Regions from separate parts of the Psychrobacillus sp. FSL K6-2843 genome, predicted to be linked through region 2. Evidence: a T-box and tRNA genes for the amino acid it is inferred to sense, from the RefSeq annotation. Region 2 holds a T-box; the other holds one or more tRNA genes.
What was found. A T-box is a leader RNA that pairs with one kind of tRNA and senses whether it is charged. The one in region 2 lies ahead of alaS (alanine--tRNA ligase), so its partner is inferred to be a tRNA-Ala.
Positions count from the first base shown of each region.

Region 1: it encodes a tRNA-Ala, which carries the amino acid that the T-box ahead of alaS (alanine--tRNA ligase) is inferred to sense. The anticodon was not compared.

Region 1 covers NZ_CP152021.1:2,846,846-2,854,481, forward strand. The annotation lists gene menD (2-succinyl-5-enolpyruvyl-6-hydroxy-3-cyclohexene-1-carboxylic-acid synthase) at 1-12, opposite strand, end outside; gene MKY94_RS14355 (isochorismate synthase) at 5-1,366, opposite strand; gene MKY94_RS14360 (1,4-dihydroxy-2-naphthoate polyprenyltransferase) at 1,518-2,429, shown strand; tRNA gene MKY94_RS14365 (tRNA-Glu) at 2,934-3,005, opposite strand; tRNA gene MKY94_RS14370 (tRNA-Ser) at 3,013-3,103, opposite strand; tRNA gene MKY94_RS14375 (tRNA-Asn) at 3,111-3,185, opposite strand; tRNA gene MKY94_RS14380 (tRNA-Ile) at 3,190-3,266, opposite strand; tRNA gene MKY94_RS14385 (tRNA-Gly) at 3,273-3,346, opposite strand; tRNA gene MKY94_RS14390 (tRNA-Phe) at 3,356-3,431, opposite strand; tRNA gene MKY94_RS14395 (tRNA-Asp) at 3,575-3,650, opposite strand; tRNA gene MKY94_RS14400 (tRNA-Met) at 3,654-3,730, opposite strand; tRNA gene MKY94_RS14405 (tRNA-Ser) at 3,842-3,934, opposite strand; tRNA gene MKY94_RS14410 (tRNA-Ile) at 3,947-4,023, opposite strand; tRNA gene MKY94_RS14415 (tRNA-Met) at 4,030-4,103, opposite strand; tRNA gene MKY94_RS14420 (tRNA-Ala) at 4,123-4,198, opposite strand; tRNA gene MKY94_RS14425 (tRNA-Pro) at 4,215-4,291, opposite strand; tRNA gene MKY94_RS14430 (tRNA-Arg) at 4,298-4,374, opposite strand; tRNA gene MKY94_RS14435 (tRNA-Leu) at 4,391-4,479, opposite strand; tRNA gene MKY94_RS14440 (tRNA-Gly) at 4,495-4,569, opposite strand; tRNA gene MKY94_RS14445 (tRNA-Leu) at 4,587-4,671, opposite strand; tRNA gene MKY94_RS14450 (tRNA-Lys) at 4,695-4,767, opposite strand; tRNA gene MKY94_RS14455 (tRNA-Thr) at 4,774-4,849, opposite strand; tRNA gene MKY94_RS14460 (tRNA-Val) at 4,863-4,938, opposite strand; rRNA gene rrf (5S ribosomal RNA) at 4,977-5,092, opposite strand; rRNA gene MKY94_RS14470 (23S ribosomal RNA) at 5,215-7,636, opposite strand, start outside.
Region 2 covers NZ_CP152021.1:2,425,599-2,433,234, reverse strand. The annotation lists gene MKY94_RS12345 (ATP-dependent RecD-like DNA helicase) at 1-1,552, shown strand, start outside; T-box leader at 1,591-1,804, shown strand; gene alaS (alanine--tRNA ligase) at 1,851-4,484, shown strand; gene MKY94_RS12335 (IreB family regulatory phosphoprotein) at 4,561-4,827, shown strand; gene ruvX (Holliday junction resolvase RuvX) at 4,830-5,249, shown strand; gene MKY94_RS12325 (DUF1292 domain-containing protein) at 5,261-5,554, shown strand; gene mltG (endolytic transglycosylase MltG) at 5,652-6,770, shown strand; gene MKY94_RS12315 (O-methyltransferase) at 6,963-7,598, shown strand; gene MKY94_RS12310 (peptidase U32 family protein) at 7,604-7,636, shown strand, end outside.

The DNA of each region.
Region 1 (7,636 bases), 420 kb from region 2:
TGTATTAGTCATTCATATTTCCTCCAAGTGTGCGAAGCATTGGTCGGAATTTTACTCGTGTTTCTTCAAACTCTTCTAACGAAGTAGATTCTGAAACTAGTCCGCCTCCGGCATATAGATAAGCGTATTGGTTCTCTATAAGTGCTGAGCGGATTCCTACGGCAAACTCTCCCTCTCCCTCGGCATTGACCCAGCCGATTGGTGCTGCGTAATAGCCACGGTTCATTTGCTCAGATTCTCTAATAATTTCAATTGCCTCTTGTCTAGGTTCTCCCCCAAGTGCTGGAGTTGGGTGCATTGCCTCTACAAATTCGAAAAGAGAAGAGCTTCCTTTAATTTTTCCTTCAATAGGGGTAAACAAATGCTGAATATCTCTTATTTTCATTAGCTTTGGTCTAGATGGAATTTTAACCTGTTCACAATATTGATCAAATACTTTTCTGATCATATTAACTACGTACTGGTGCTCCATTAAGTTTTTATTGTCAGCTAATAGCGCATCCCCTAGCTTCTTGTCTTCCTCTAGATTTGTACCTCTACGAACCGATCCAGCTAACCCTGCAGATTCAACCTTGCCTTTTTCTAGCTTAACTAATCTCTCGGGTGTTGCTCCAAAGAAAATTTTGTCTTCTTTTTCTAAACCAAACAAATAACTCTCTGGTTGTTCCATAGACGCATTATAAATAGCTGTAGAAGATGAAAAACTATTCTCAAAGGTCAATTTCAAGGAGCGTCCAATGACCACCTTATTAACTTCCTTATTGCGAATACGGTTTGTAACGGCTTCAACCGCAGATAAGTATTCATCCTTTAGTCTATCTTCTCTTTGAAGAAGCTGTGGCTTTTCATGGACTTTTAACTCTTTTACTTGAGCTGTATGAATTAATGTATCTCTTTCTATTCTCAAGTTTTCAAAAGCCGCCGCGCTGTCTTGCTCTTCCGTAATAAGATGGATGCTTACAAATGCCTGGTCATCCCGAATGACTAATTGGAATGTAGCCACAGCAAAAAAACTGGAAGGAAAGCTATTCCACTCCGAGGATATCTTGTTGGCAGGATCGAATGAGAATCCACCAAATAGGATTGGAGATACGTCCGCTTTTTCTATTAAAGAGCATGCACACAACTCTTCCCATTTTTGTGCTATATCCTGATATCTATTTTTTTCTAAATCATTAGCCAGTACATAAGCATGTCCAAGTCCAACCAGTGTGAAGGTTTTCTCTTTGTTTTGCCAAAAGAAACGTTTCCCTTTATAGCAATCCTCTCCGGCTTCAAAAAAGGCGTGAGCGGACATTCTAGATACTTCTATTGTTTCCGTATAAAAACGTAATGTTGTTTTATTTTGCCCGGTGGTGTTCGGCATATATATGACCTCCGTATAAATTACCTGCTGTTAAATTTCTTGTTTTATTACTCTACCCTTTATCATACAACTTTCTCCGCGTTTCGGCACACATTTCGCTACAAATGTATGCTAAAATTGATGTTGAGTCTTTTAAAGGAGAGAAATTTATATGTCACAGGAACTACAAGCTGATAAAGGCTGGCGTATATGGTGGAAGTTGACAAGACCACATACATTAACTGCCTCCTTTGCCCCAGTATTTTTAGGTACAATGATTGCACTTTACTACGTAAATATTGATTGGCTATTATTCTTAGCAATGCTAATTGCATGTTTATTTATCCAGGCAGCTACAAATATGTTTAACGAGTACTATGACTTTGTTAGGGGGCTCGATAGCGAAGAATCAATTGGTATCGGTGGTGCTATTGTTCGTAATGGGGTTAAACCAAAAACAGTACTTCAATTAGCCTTAGCATTATATATCCTTGCAGCGATATTAGGTATATATATTTGCTCCCAATCGTCTTGGTTATTATTGATTGTTGGAGCTGTTTGTATGCTTATTGGTTACCTTTATACTGGTGGACCTTACCCAATAGCGTATACACCATTCGGTGAACTATTTAGCGGTGTTGTCATGGGAATGTTTATCGTATTAATTGCTACATACATTCAGGTTGGTTCAATACCAAACTTTGCCTTATTCCTATCCATCCCTAGTACTCTACTTGTTGCTGCTATTATGCTTTCCAATAATATTCGCGATATAGTTGAGGATACAAAAGGTGGTAGAAAGACGATGGCCATTCTCATTGGTAGAGATAGTGCTATTAATGTGTTAGCCTTATTTTTCATCGTTTCTTATGTATGGATCATTCTATTGGTAATTCTACAGATTATCACCCCTTGGGCACTACTAGTCCTATTAAGTGCTAAGAAACCTTTAGATGCTATAAAACTATTTAAAGCAAAAGAAAATCATCTTGAAGTTGGATTAGCAATGAAGAATACTGCACTCACCAACACGATTTTTGTATTTCTTTTAGGTATAGGGTTATTGCTCGGCTTTATAATTTAACAGTCAGTCAGGAAGTTTAATAGCTTCCTGGCTTTTTTATTTTTTGCTATGTGAATGGGAAAATGATTTATTATAATTTGGAACACATGGCCAGCCACTAAAATTGGTTAGTATGAATTTGCTATTTATGTGATGATTAAGGCTTGAAAAGAGTTACCTAGCGAAGCAGGATAATGTAAGCAGAATTCAGTGTGTAGAAACCTGTTAAGAAATGTTCTTGTGAGTATTAATGAACAAAGTGTGATGAGGTTATAGTAGAGTGGGAATTATAGATGGACAAAAGAACAAAGAAGAAAGTGTATAAATACATAACTCATGATTTGATACCAATAAGTAAAACTTAGAAATGGAATTGTTTTATGAAATCGGTCCTTTCACTCCGTATTAATAAGTAGCATTTACAGAACAAAGGACAAAACATTAATACTCTAAAAACACCTGCGCAACTCTATCTTTTCAAAACAAAAAAGACAACCACCTAAGTGATTGTCTTTTTTTAAGTTATGACCCCTACGGGATTCGAACCCGTGTTACCGCCGTGAAAGGGCGGTGTCTTAACCGCTTGACCAAGGGGCCTTATATATGGCGGAGAAGGAGGGATTTGAACCCTCGCGCCGGTTGCCCGACCTACACCCTTAGCAGGGGCGCCTCTTCAGCCACTTGAGTACTTCCCCATATATATGGCTCCGAAGGTAGGACTCGAACCTACGACCGATCGGTTAACAGCCGATTGCTCTACCACTGAGCTACTTCGGAATAATGGTGGGCCTAAATGGACTCGAACCATCGACCTCACGCTTATCAGGCGTGCGCTCTAACCAGCTGAGCTATAGGCCCATTAATTGGAGCGGGTGAAGAGAATCGAACTCTCATCATCAGCTTGGAAGGCTGAGGTTTTACCACTAAACTACACCCGCTTGATAAAATGGTGGCTCAGGACGGAATCGAACCGCCGACACAAGGATTTTCAGTCCTTTGCTCTACCGACTGAGCTACTGAGCCTCTTCGATTTACACTAAGCTGCGCTTCTCTTTGTCAGCTTCACTCACTCATTAAGTCACATACTTTAGTATGCTCCTTCGTTCGTTCGATTGCTTCCTAGATTTGCTTGCTTATCCTAAATCTCTAAGTTGTTGAAAAATAAATGGCGGTCCCGACCGGGATCGAACCGGCGATCTCCTGCGTGACAGGCAGGCATGTTAACCGCTACACCACGGGACCATTTGGTTGCGGGGACAGGATTTGAACCTGTGACCTTCGGGTTATGAGCCCGACGAGCTACCGAACTGCTCCACCCCGCGACAATAAGAAAGTGTTGAAATTTAAATCAACTGTGCATTTAGTGAGTTTTACGTCCTCCACGCTTCGCTTGCGTCGACGTTATGTATAATATTTTTCCACTAACAATAAGATGGAGGAGGAAGAGGGATTCGAACCCCCGCGCGGTATGACCCGCCTGTCGGTTTTCAAGACCGATCCCTTCAGCCAGACTTGGGTATTCCTCCTAAATATTATGTTGGTGGACCTTGCAGGACTCGAACCTGCGACCGGACGGTTATGAGCCGTCTGCTCTAACCAACTGAGCTAAAGGTCCTTAAGATGGCGGCAGAGGGAGTCGAACCCACGACCTTTCGGGTATGAACCGAATGCTCTAGCCAGCTGAGCTACGCCGCCAGGAAATTTAAAATTAAATTGGTGGAGCCTAGCGGGATCGAACCGCTGACCTCCTGCGTGCAAGGCAGGCGCTCTCCCAGCTGAGCTAAGGCCCCAAATTTATTAATTAACTGGTCGGGAAGACAGGATTCGAACCTGCGACCCCTTGGTCCCAAACCAAGTGCTCTACCAAGCTGAGCTACTTCCCGTATATATGGCGCGCCCGGCAGGAGTCGAACCCACAACCTTCTGATCCGTAGTCAGACGCTCTATCCAATTGAGCTACGGGCGCTAATGTTTCATAAAAGTGGTGCCGAGGACCGGAATCGAACCGGTACGGTAGTCACCTACCGCAGGATTTTAAGTCCTGTGCGTCTGCCAGTTCCGCCACCCCGGCACTTTGATGAATCTTTGGAGCGGAAGACGAGGTTCGAACTCGCGACCCCCACCTTGGCAAGGTGGTGTTCTACCACTGAACTACTTCCGCTCGGTTATTAAATTAAATGGTGCGGGTGAAGGGAGTCGAACCCCCACGCCTTGCGGCGCTAGATCCTAAGTCTAGTGCGTCTGCCAGTTCCGCCACACCCGCATATTTATATCACAAAAAGTGAATGAGCCATGTAGGATTCGAACCTACGACCCTCTGATTAAAAGTCAGATGCTCTACCAACTGAGCTAATGGCTCAAAAAATGGTGCCGGAGAAAGGACTTGAACCCTCAACCTACTGATTACAAGTCAGTTGCTCTACCAGTTGAGCTACTCCGGCAGGAGTAAAGTTATGGTGGAGGATGACGGGCTCGAACCGCCGACCCTCTGCTTGTAAGGCAGATGCTCTCCCAGCTGAGCTAATCCTCCTGGGTATTAAAATGTATTTCTATGTATTTTTATTGCAAGCCCAGCGACGTCCTACTCTTGCAGGGGGAGACCCCCAACTACCATTGGCGCTGAAGAGCTTAACTTCCGTGTTCGGTATGGGAACGGGTGTGACCTCTTCGCCATCATCACTAGACTTGAATAATTATTTGAAAGACAAGTTCTATTATATCAACTATGTAGATTATTACAAGTGTTTTTTTAATAAAAATTTATTCTTTCAAAACTGAATAAACTGACATCTTAGAAACAAACAATTTGGTTAAGTCCTCGATCGATTAGTATTCGTCAGCTGCACGTGTCGCCACGCTTCCACCCCGAACCTATCTACCTCATCGTCTTTGAGGGATCTTACTTACTTGCGTAATGGGAAATCTCATCTTGAGGGGGGCTTCGTGCTTAGATGCTTTCAGCACTTATCCCGTCCACACATAGCTACCCAGCGATGCCCTTGGCAGAACAACTGGTACACCAGCGGTGTGTCCATCCCGGTCCTCTCGTACTAAGGACAGCTCCTCTCAAATTTCCTACGCCCACGACGGATAGGGACCGAACTGTCTCACGACGTTCTGAACCCAGCTCGCGTACCGCTTTAATGGGCGAACAGCCCAACCCTTGGGACCGACTACAGCCCCAGGATGCGATGAGCCGACATCGAGGTGCCAAACCTCCCCGTCGATGTGGACTCTTGGGGGAGATAAGCCTGTTATCCCCGGGGTAGCTTTTATCCGTTGAGCGATGGCCCTTCCATGCGGAACCACCGGATCACTAAGCCCGTCTTTCGACCCTGCTCGACTTGTAGGTCTCGCAGTCAAGCTCCCTTCTGCCTTTACACTCTTCGAATGATTTCCAACCATTCTGAGGGAACCTTTGGGCGCCTCCGTTACACTTTAGGAGGCGACCGCCCCAGTCAAACTGCCCGCCTGACACTGTCTCCTACCCGGGTTACGGGTATGGGTTAGAATTTCAATACAACCAGGGTAGTATCCCACCGACGCCTCCTCCGAAGCTGGCGCTCCGGGCTCTAAGGCTCCTACCTATCCTGTACAAGTTGCACCAAAATTCAATATCAAGCTACAGTAAAGCTCCACGGGGTCTTTCCGTCCTGTCGCGGGTAACCTGCATCTTCACAGGTACTATAATTTCACCGAGTCTCTCGTTGAGACAGTGCCCAGATCGTTACGCCTTTCGTGCGGGTCGGAACTTACCCGACAAGGAATTTCGCTACCTTAGGACCGTTATAGTTACGGCCGCCGTTTACTGGGGCTTCAATTCGCACCTTCGCTTGCGCTAAGCACTCCTCTTAACCTTCCAGCACCGGGCAGGCGTCAGCCCCTATACTTCACCTTACGGTTTTGCAGAGACCTGTGTTTTTGCTAAACAGTCGCCTGGGCCTATTCACTGCGGCTCTTCTAGGCTATACACCCAAAAGAGCACCCCTTCTCCCGAAGTTACGGGGTCATTTTGCCGAGTTCCTTAACGAGAGTTCTCTCGCTCACCTTAGGATTCTCTCCTCGACTACCTGTGTCGGTTTGCGGTACGGGCACCTCCCACCTCGTTAGAGGCTTTTCTTGGCAGTGTGAAATCAGGAACTTCGGACTAAGTCCTCGCCATCACAGCTCAATGTTACAGAGTGCGGATTTGCCTACACTCACACCTCACTGCTTGGACGTGCATAACCAACAGCACGCTTACCCTATCCTACTGCGTCCCCCCATCACTCAAACGGTGGGGTGGTGGTACAGGAATATCAACCTGTTGTCCATCGTCTACGCCTATCGGCCTCGACTTAGGTCCCGACTAACCCTGAGCGGACGAGCCTTCCTCAGGAAACCTTAGTCATACGGTGGATGGGATTCTCACCCATCTTTCGCTACTCATACCGGCATTCTCACTTCTAAGCGCTCCACCAGTCCTTCCGGTCTGACTTCAACGCCCTTAGAACGCTCTCCTACCACTGATACCAAAGGTATCAATCCACAGCTTCGGTGATTTGTTTAGCCCCGATACATTTTCGGCGCAGCGTCACTCGACCAGTGAGCTATTACGCACTCTTTAAATGATGGCTGCTTCTAAGCCAACATCCTGGTTGTCTAAGCAACGCCACATCCTTTTCCACTTAACAAATACTTTGGGACCTTAGCTGGTGGTCTGGGCTGTTTCCCTCTTGACTACGGATCTTATCACTCGCAGTCTGACTCCCAAACATAAATCATTGGCATTCGGAGTTTGTCTGAATTCGGTAACCCGGGATGGGCCCCTAGTCCAAACAGTGCTCTACCTCCAAGATTCTAACGTTTGAGGCTAGCCCTAAAGCTATTTCGGAGAGAACCAGCTATCTCCAGGTTCGATTGGAATTTCTCCGCTACCCACACCTCATCCCCGCACTTTTCAACGTGCGTGGGTTCGGACCTCCAGTAAGTGTTACCTTACCTTCATCCTGGACATGGGTAGATCACCTGGTTTCGGGTCTACGACCACATACTCATTCGCCCTATTCAGACTCGCTTTCGCTGCGGCTCCGTCTTCTCAACTTAACCTCGCATGTAATCGTAACTCGCCGGTTCATTCTACAAAAGGCACGCCATCACCCGTTAACGGGCTTTGACTATTTGTAGGCACACGGTTTCAGGGTCTATTTCACTCCCCTTCCGGGGTGCTTTTCACCTTTCCCTCACGG
Region 2 (7,636 bases):
TTCTCTATATTTTTCAGAGGTGGGAATCAGTTCGAAAGTGGAAACCTTGTTAACAGAGAAGGACCTTCATCATTTTCCGTTGTCGGAGATTAAAAAGCATTTAGGGGCATTAGAGGAGCGCTTAGGTGTTCAATATGCAAAAACACAAATTAAGGCGATTGAAACAGCTCTGAACTCTACTATAACTCTCTTAACGGGAGGGCCTGGAACCGGGAAAACGACTGTTGTCAGAGGAATCGTAGAGCTCTATGCAGAGCTACATGGACTATCCTTAGATCCAAAACAATGGGCGAAAGAACAAAAGCCGTTTCCTATTGTTTTGGCAGCTCCTACAGGGAGAGCTGCAAAGCGTTTAAGTGAATCGACCGAGCTACCAGCTATGACGATTCATAGACTACTCGGTTTTAATGGGCAAGAAGATAATGATACAGAAGGCAAAGAGATTGAAGGTAGATTAGTAATTATCGATGAGACTTCCATGCTAGACACGTGGCTAGGGCATCAGCTCTTAAAGGCAATCCCCAAAGACGCTCAAGTCATATTTGTAGGTGACCAAGATCAGTTGCCACCTGTTGGTCCGGGTCAGGTATTAAAGGATCTACTGGCTTGTAAAAGGATACCTACAGTGGAGCTTGTCGATATTTATCGTCAATCTGAAGGGTCCTCAATTATTGAGCTAGCACACGAGATGAAAAAAGGAAGTGTGCCTGCAACTCTAACTGCGAAAACTAAGGATCGCTCATTCATCAAGGCTTCTCCGGAACAAATTCCTAAAGTAGTAGAACAAGTCTTGAAAGCAGCATTATCGAAGGGACAATCCATCCGAGAAATTCAGGTTCTAGCTCCTATGTATCGTGGACCGGCTGGGATTGACACGCTAAATAAGATGATTCAAGAAATGGTCAATCCAAATCCAGACGGTACAAGAAAAGAGATGACCTTCGGAGAAACTATTTATCGGATAGGAGATAAAGTACTTCAGCTGGTCAACCAACCAGAAAGTAATGTCTTTAATGGTGATATGGGTGAGGTAGTGGCTCTTTTTAAAGCAAACGAAACAGTGGAAAAGAAAGAGATGCTAGTCGTATCATTTGATGGCAATGAAGTAACATATGAAAAAAATGATTTGAATCAAATTACTCTTGCCTATTGTTGCTCTGTCCATAAGTCACAAGGCAGTGAATTCCAAACGGTTATTATGCCGGTTACTAGAAGCTATATGAAAATGCTTAGACGCAATTTGTTGTATACAGGTATAACAAGAGCAAAAAACTTTTTAATTCTTTGTGGCGATCCGGAAGTTTTTACTTTTGGAGTGAAACGAACGGATGATTTACAGCGTTTAACAACGTTAAAGGAACGTCTTGCGGACGAAGAAACAGTAGAAGATGCAAAATCAATAGCTGAAGAAATAGAAGCAAAAGAAGTTACAAGTCAATCTACGCATGATGATTTAGTCACTACTTATTTATCCTCAGACAATTATCATTCGATTGACCCAATGATTGGCATGAAGGGTATAAATCCCTATCAGTTCTTAGATTCGGATTGACAGAGGACAAATAGTTACTTATAATCAGAATTGTATATATGAAAATGTAGACGGAGAAAGTACTATTGTTAGCTGATTAGAGAAGGGTTCCATGGCTGAAAGAATCCCCAGATTATAACAATTAGGAAAGCTACTTCTGAGTGCAGCTAATACCTGCCGTTTAACCGCGTTAAGGTTTCTTGAGAGACATGGCAGAAATACACTGCTATGTAACTAGGGTGGTACCGCGAAATAATAGCTTTCGTCCCTTTTAGGGATGAGGGCTTTTTTTATTTTATTTTTTTAGGAGGAATGAAAGATGAAACAGTTAACAGGTGCACAAATTAGACAAATGTATTTAGATTTCTTTATCGAAAAAGGCCATACACAAGAGCCTTCAGCGCCACTTGTACCCATTAATGATCCATCATTATTATGGATAAATAGTGGTGTTGCAACTCTAAAAAAATATTTTGATGGACGAGTGATTCCAGATAATCCCCGTATCACCAATGCACAAAAATCAATCCGTACGAATGACATTGAAAATGTGGGAAAGACGGCAAGACACCATACCTTCTTTGAAATGTTAGGGAATTTCTCAATTGGAGAATATTTCAAAAAGGAAGCTATCCACTGGGCGTGGGAATTTCTAACTGATGAAAAATGGATGGCTTTTGAACCCGAAAAACTATCAATTACGATACATCCTGAGGATGAAGAAGCATATGTTATTTGGAGAGATGAGATCGGCATTCCAGAAGAAAGACTTATTCGATTAGAAGGGAATTTCTGGGACATCGGAGAAGGTCCAAGTGGTCCAAACTCCGAAATATTCTATGACCGAGGCGAGTCCTATGGCAATGATATAAATGATCCTGAGCTATATCCAGGAGGAGAAAATGAACGTTATTTAGAAATTTGGAACTTAGTTTTCTCTGAGTTTAACCATAACCCTGATCATACGTACACCCCACTTCCAAAGCAAAACATTGATACAGGCATGGGATTAGAGCGTATGGCTAGTGTGGTGCAAAATGTTCCAACCAACTTCGACACAGATTTATTTATACCTATCATTCGACAAACAGAACAAATTTCTGGAAAAGAATATAGACTAAATAGTGTAGACGACGTTGCATTCAAAGTAATTGCAGATCACATTCGAACTGTTGCTTTTGCGATTGGAGATGGGGCTTTACCTTCAAATGAGGGAAGAGGTTATGTACTTAGAAGGCTACTACGCAGAGCAGTTCGTTTTGCAAAACAGCTAGGAATCGACCAACCATTTTTATTTGAACTAGTGCCTGTAGTAGGAGAAATTATGCAAGATTTCTATCCAGAGGTTACAGAAAAGAAAGATTTTATTATGCGAGTTATTAAAACGGAGGAAGAAAGATTCCACGAAACGTTACATGATGGACTTAGCATTTTAGAAAAGGTTATCGCAGAACAACGAGCTAAGGGAGAATCATTTATTCCTGGTACTACAACCTTCACGTTATATGATACTTATGGCTTTCCTATTGAATTGACCGAAGAATACGCAGAGGAAGCTAATATGACGGTTGACCATGAAGGGTTTAGAGCGGAAATGGAAGCACAGCGTTCTAGAGCACGTGCTGCTCGTCAAAACGTAGATTCCATGCAAGTTCAGTCAGAGGTATTTAGTAACCTTCAAGACGCTAGCGAATTTATAGGCTACGATACTCTTAGTGTAACAACAAAAGTTTCTTCTATAGTTTTGGGGAAAGATCTTGTAAAATCTGCACATGAAGGTGAAGAGGTAAAAGTTATATTAACGCAAACGCCTTTCTATGCTGAAAGTGGTGGGCAGATCGCAGATCATGGTGTAATCGAAAATGATAACTTCCGAGGCTTTGTAAAAGATGTCCAAAAGGCTCCAAACGGACAGAATCTTCATACTGTAGTAATTGAATCAGGAGAAATGATTGTTGAAGCAGAGGTTGTGGCAACAGTGGACCAAAAGCTAAGAGGACTGACGATTAAAAATCACTCTGCTACACATATTTTGCATCAAGCACTAAAAGATGTGTTAGGAAGCCATGTAAACCAAGCGGGCTCATACGTTGGACCCGACCGACTTAGATTTGACTTTTCTCACTTTGGACAAGTTACAAAGGAAGAACTTGAAACAATTGAGCGTATAGTTAACGAGAAGGTGTGGGATAATATTCCGGTAGTAACTGGCTACCATAATATCGATGAAGCTAAAAGTATGGGAGCAATGGCTCTTTTTGGTGAAAAATACGGGGATATAGTTAGAGTCGTTCAGATGGGAACTTATTCTTTAGAGCTTTGCGGTGGTGTACATGTTAAAAATACATCAGAAATTGGCTACTTCAAAATTCTCTCTGAAAGCGGTATTGGAGCAGGAACACGACGAATTGAAGCTGTTACTGGAAAAGGCGCATTTGAGGTTGTCAAGGAAGAGGAACAACTTCTTTCGGAAGCAGCATCATTATTGAAAGCTCAGCCAAAGGATATAGTTATGAAGGTTTCCCAACTACTATTAGATTTAAAAAACATACAACGAGAAAATGAATCCTTATCTGCAAAAATTGCAAATAGTGAAGCAGCATCTGTGTTATCATCAGCACAAACAATTAACAATGTTACCGTGTTATCTGTTAAAGTAGAAGCAAAAGATAACAATCAACTGCGACAAATGATGGATGATCTAAAACAAAAAATGGATAAATCTGTAATAGTTCTAGGAGCAGTGGATGGGGAAAAAGTGATGATTTCTGCAGGCGTGACAAAAGATTTAGTGGGCGGGAACTACCACGCTGGAAATATCGTCAAACTATTAGCAGAACAATGTGGCGGTAAAGGTGGGGGACGTCCAGACTTCGCAATGGCTGGGGCTAAAGACGCAAGCCAACTTGAAACCGCACTTAACTCAGTTTACGAATATATCAAATCAGTTTAAACTTATCCGAAAATAGGGTATACTTAACAAATAACTAAGCAAACTTCATTACCAAATTGAAAGCGAGGTGCTGATCATGAGCTCATTTGATAAAACAATGAAATTTAATTTCCCAGAGGAATCGATGGAACAAGAAGTAAAACATGTGATGCTTCAGGTCCACTCTGCGTTAGAGGAAAAAGGGTATAACTCTATCAATCAAATTGTTGGCTATTTACTTTCTGGTGATCCAGCTTATATTCCTCGCCATCAAGATGCTCGAAATATGATCCGTAAATTAGAACGTGATGAAATTTTAGAGGAGTTAGTCAAGTTCTATATTAAAAAGAATAATGAGGCGTAATTATGAGAATAATGGGTTTAGATGTCGGTTCTCGCACCGTGGGTGTTGCTATAAGTGACGCTCTCGGGTGGACAGCCCAGGGCATAGAAACAATCAAGATTAACGAAGATGTGCAAGAATTTGGAATTGAGCGGATTGATGAATTGGTAAAACAACATCAAGTAAGTGAATTCGTGGTAGGTTTTCCTAAAAACATGAATAACTCGATTGGTCCCCGTGCAGAGGCATCAGAGCAATTTGCCAAGCTGTTAACCGATAAATACAACTTTCCTGTTACATTATGGGATGAACGATTGACAACGATGGCTGCAGAACGTATGTTAATAGATGCGGATGTTAGTCGAAAAAAACGCAAGCAAGTTATTGACAAGATGGCAGCTGTAATGATTTTACAGGGATATCTTGATAGAAAAAACAGATGAGGTGACCACAAATGGACCACGGACAAGAAAATATCACAGTAGTTGATGAAAACGGGAACGAACAGCTTTGTAACGTACTATTTACATTTGAATCAGAGGAATTTGGTAAATCTTATGTACTTTATTATCCAATCGGTGCTGAAGAGGATGAAAACGAAGAAATCGAAATTCATGCTTCTTCCTTTACTCCAAATGAAAACGGAGAAGACGGAGATTTACTTCCTATCGAAGATGATGCTGAGTGGGATATGATTGAAGAAATGTTAAATACGTTTTTAGATGAAACAGAAGAAGACGAAGACTAATTCAAGCTTAAAAAGGATGGACTGAGTATTCTCAAGCCATCCTTTTTCTTTTTGTACAGCATCATGTATAATAAGGGAGAAAAAAGGGGGCAAGCCCGTGGAAAACAAATCTAAAAAAGAGATAATGTTTAATCGAATGAAAAACAAAAAAAAAGAAGTAAAACTTGTTAGAAGAATTGTATTAGTAATCGCCTTATTCATTATACTAGTTGGAGCTATTGGCGGATACATAGGTTATAACTATGTTAAAGGAGCACTTTCACCGATGGATCCAGATTCGACGGAAAAAGTAACGGTGGAAATTCCTATTGGGTCTGGCATTGATAGCATTTCTTCTACACTTGAAAAGAATGGTATTATTAAAGATGCTAGGATATTTAAATACTATGTAAAATTTAATAACCAATCTGATTTTCAGGCTGGCACGTATGATTTATCTAAGGATATGACTTTAGATGAAATTATAGAAAGCCTAAAAACTGGTAAAATATACAGAGAACCACTATTTTCTTTAACAATTCCAGAAGGTTTAACTTTAGAACAAATTGGAGAAGTAATTGAAAAGAAAACAGGGAACTCTTCAAAGGAATTTTTTGAACTAGTTACTAGTGATGAGTTTGTTGAAAGAATGATGGCAAAATATCCTGCATTGCTTACAGAAGAAATTAAAGGCGAAAACGTCCGTTACGCATTAGAAGGTTATTTATATCCATCGACTTATCCTTTTTTCGAAGAAAAACCGACTAATGAAGAGATTGCAGAAATGTTATTAGCACAGACAGATAGAACTATGGCACCTTATTATGAGTTATTACAAGCAGAAGAAAAATCTGTTCACTGGCTTTTGACTTTTGCTTCATTGTTAGAAGAGGAAGCTACTGCTCAAACAGATCGTCAGAAAATTTCTAGTGTGTTTTACAACCGATTAGAGATTGATATGCCATTACAAACAGATCCAACTGTGCTTTATGCTCTAGGCAGTCATAAAGAGCGCGTTTTATATGAGGACTTAGAATATGAAAACCCATATAATACTTACACAAATAAAGGATTACCGCCTGGTCCAATTGCAAATGCCGGGAAGTCCTCCATTGAAGCTGCTTTGGACCCAGAAGATACTGAGTATTTTTATTTCCTAGCTGATAAAGAAGGAAAAAATTATTTCTCCGTCACATATGAGGAACATCTTCAAAAAATTGACGAACATTTAAAATAATAAGCATGCAGGAGAAGGAAGGTTATCGCTTTCCTTCTCCTGCTATGTTATTATTAGATGGGTTTTTTCATTGACCCTGTAATATTAAACAGTTGAATATACTTGTCTATAGGAGTAGAATTTCGAGAAAGTACAAAGACCCTATACACTACATAAGGAACCAACCTGGCATCTAAAAGGAGTAACAAAGCAATGAACATTAGTGAAGACTTTATGAAAAATCTTATTAAACCGAGAGAGTCCATATTAATTGAAATGGAGCAATATGCACTAGAAAACCATGTTCCGATAATGCAACTGTCGGGGATGGAAGCATTACTACAGCTTCTCTCTCTTCAAAAGCCTTCCTCCATTTTAGAACTAGGAACAGCGATTGGTTATTCCTCTATGCGCATGGCTATGAAGCTAGAAGCTACTGAAATTGTTACTGTAGAGCGTGATGAGCATAAGGCAGAACTCGCGAAGGAATATATAAAGCGAGCCAATTTGGATAATCGCATTCAAGTAGTTATTGGTGATGCGTTAGAAATAAATGACGAAGATTTAAATAACCAAAGGTTTGATGCAATATTTATAGATGCTGCAAAAGGACAATATAAAAAATTCTTTGAAAAGTACGCACCTTTGTTAAACGATAGAGGTGTTATTTACTGTGATAACATTTTGTTAAATGGCCTTTCAGAGCTTCCGATGGAGGATGTTCCTAGAAGGAAAAGAACGATGGTGCGCAATCAGCATCAGTTTTTAGAATGGCTATTGCAGCACCCAGATTATGATACAGCATTCTTCCCAGTAGGAGATGGAATGCTAGTCAGTATAAAGAGGTGACATTTATGGATAAAACAGAATTATTAGTGACTCCAAAA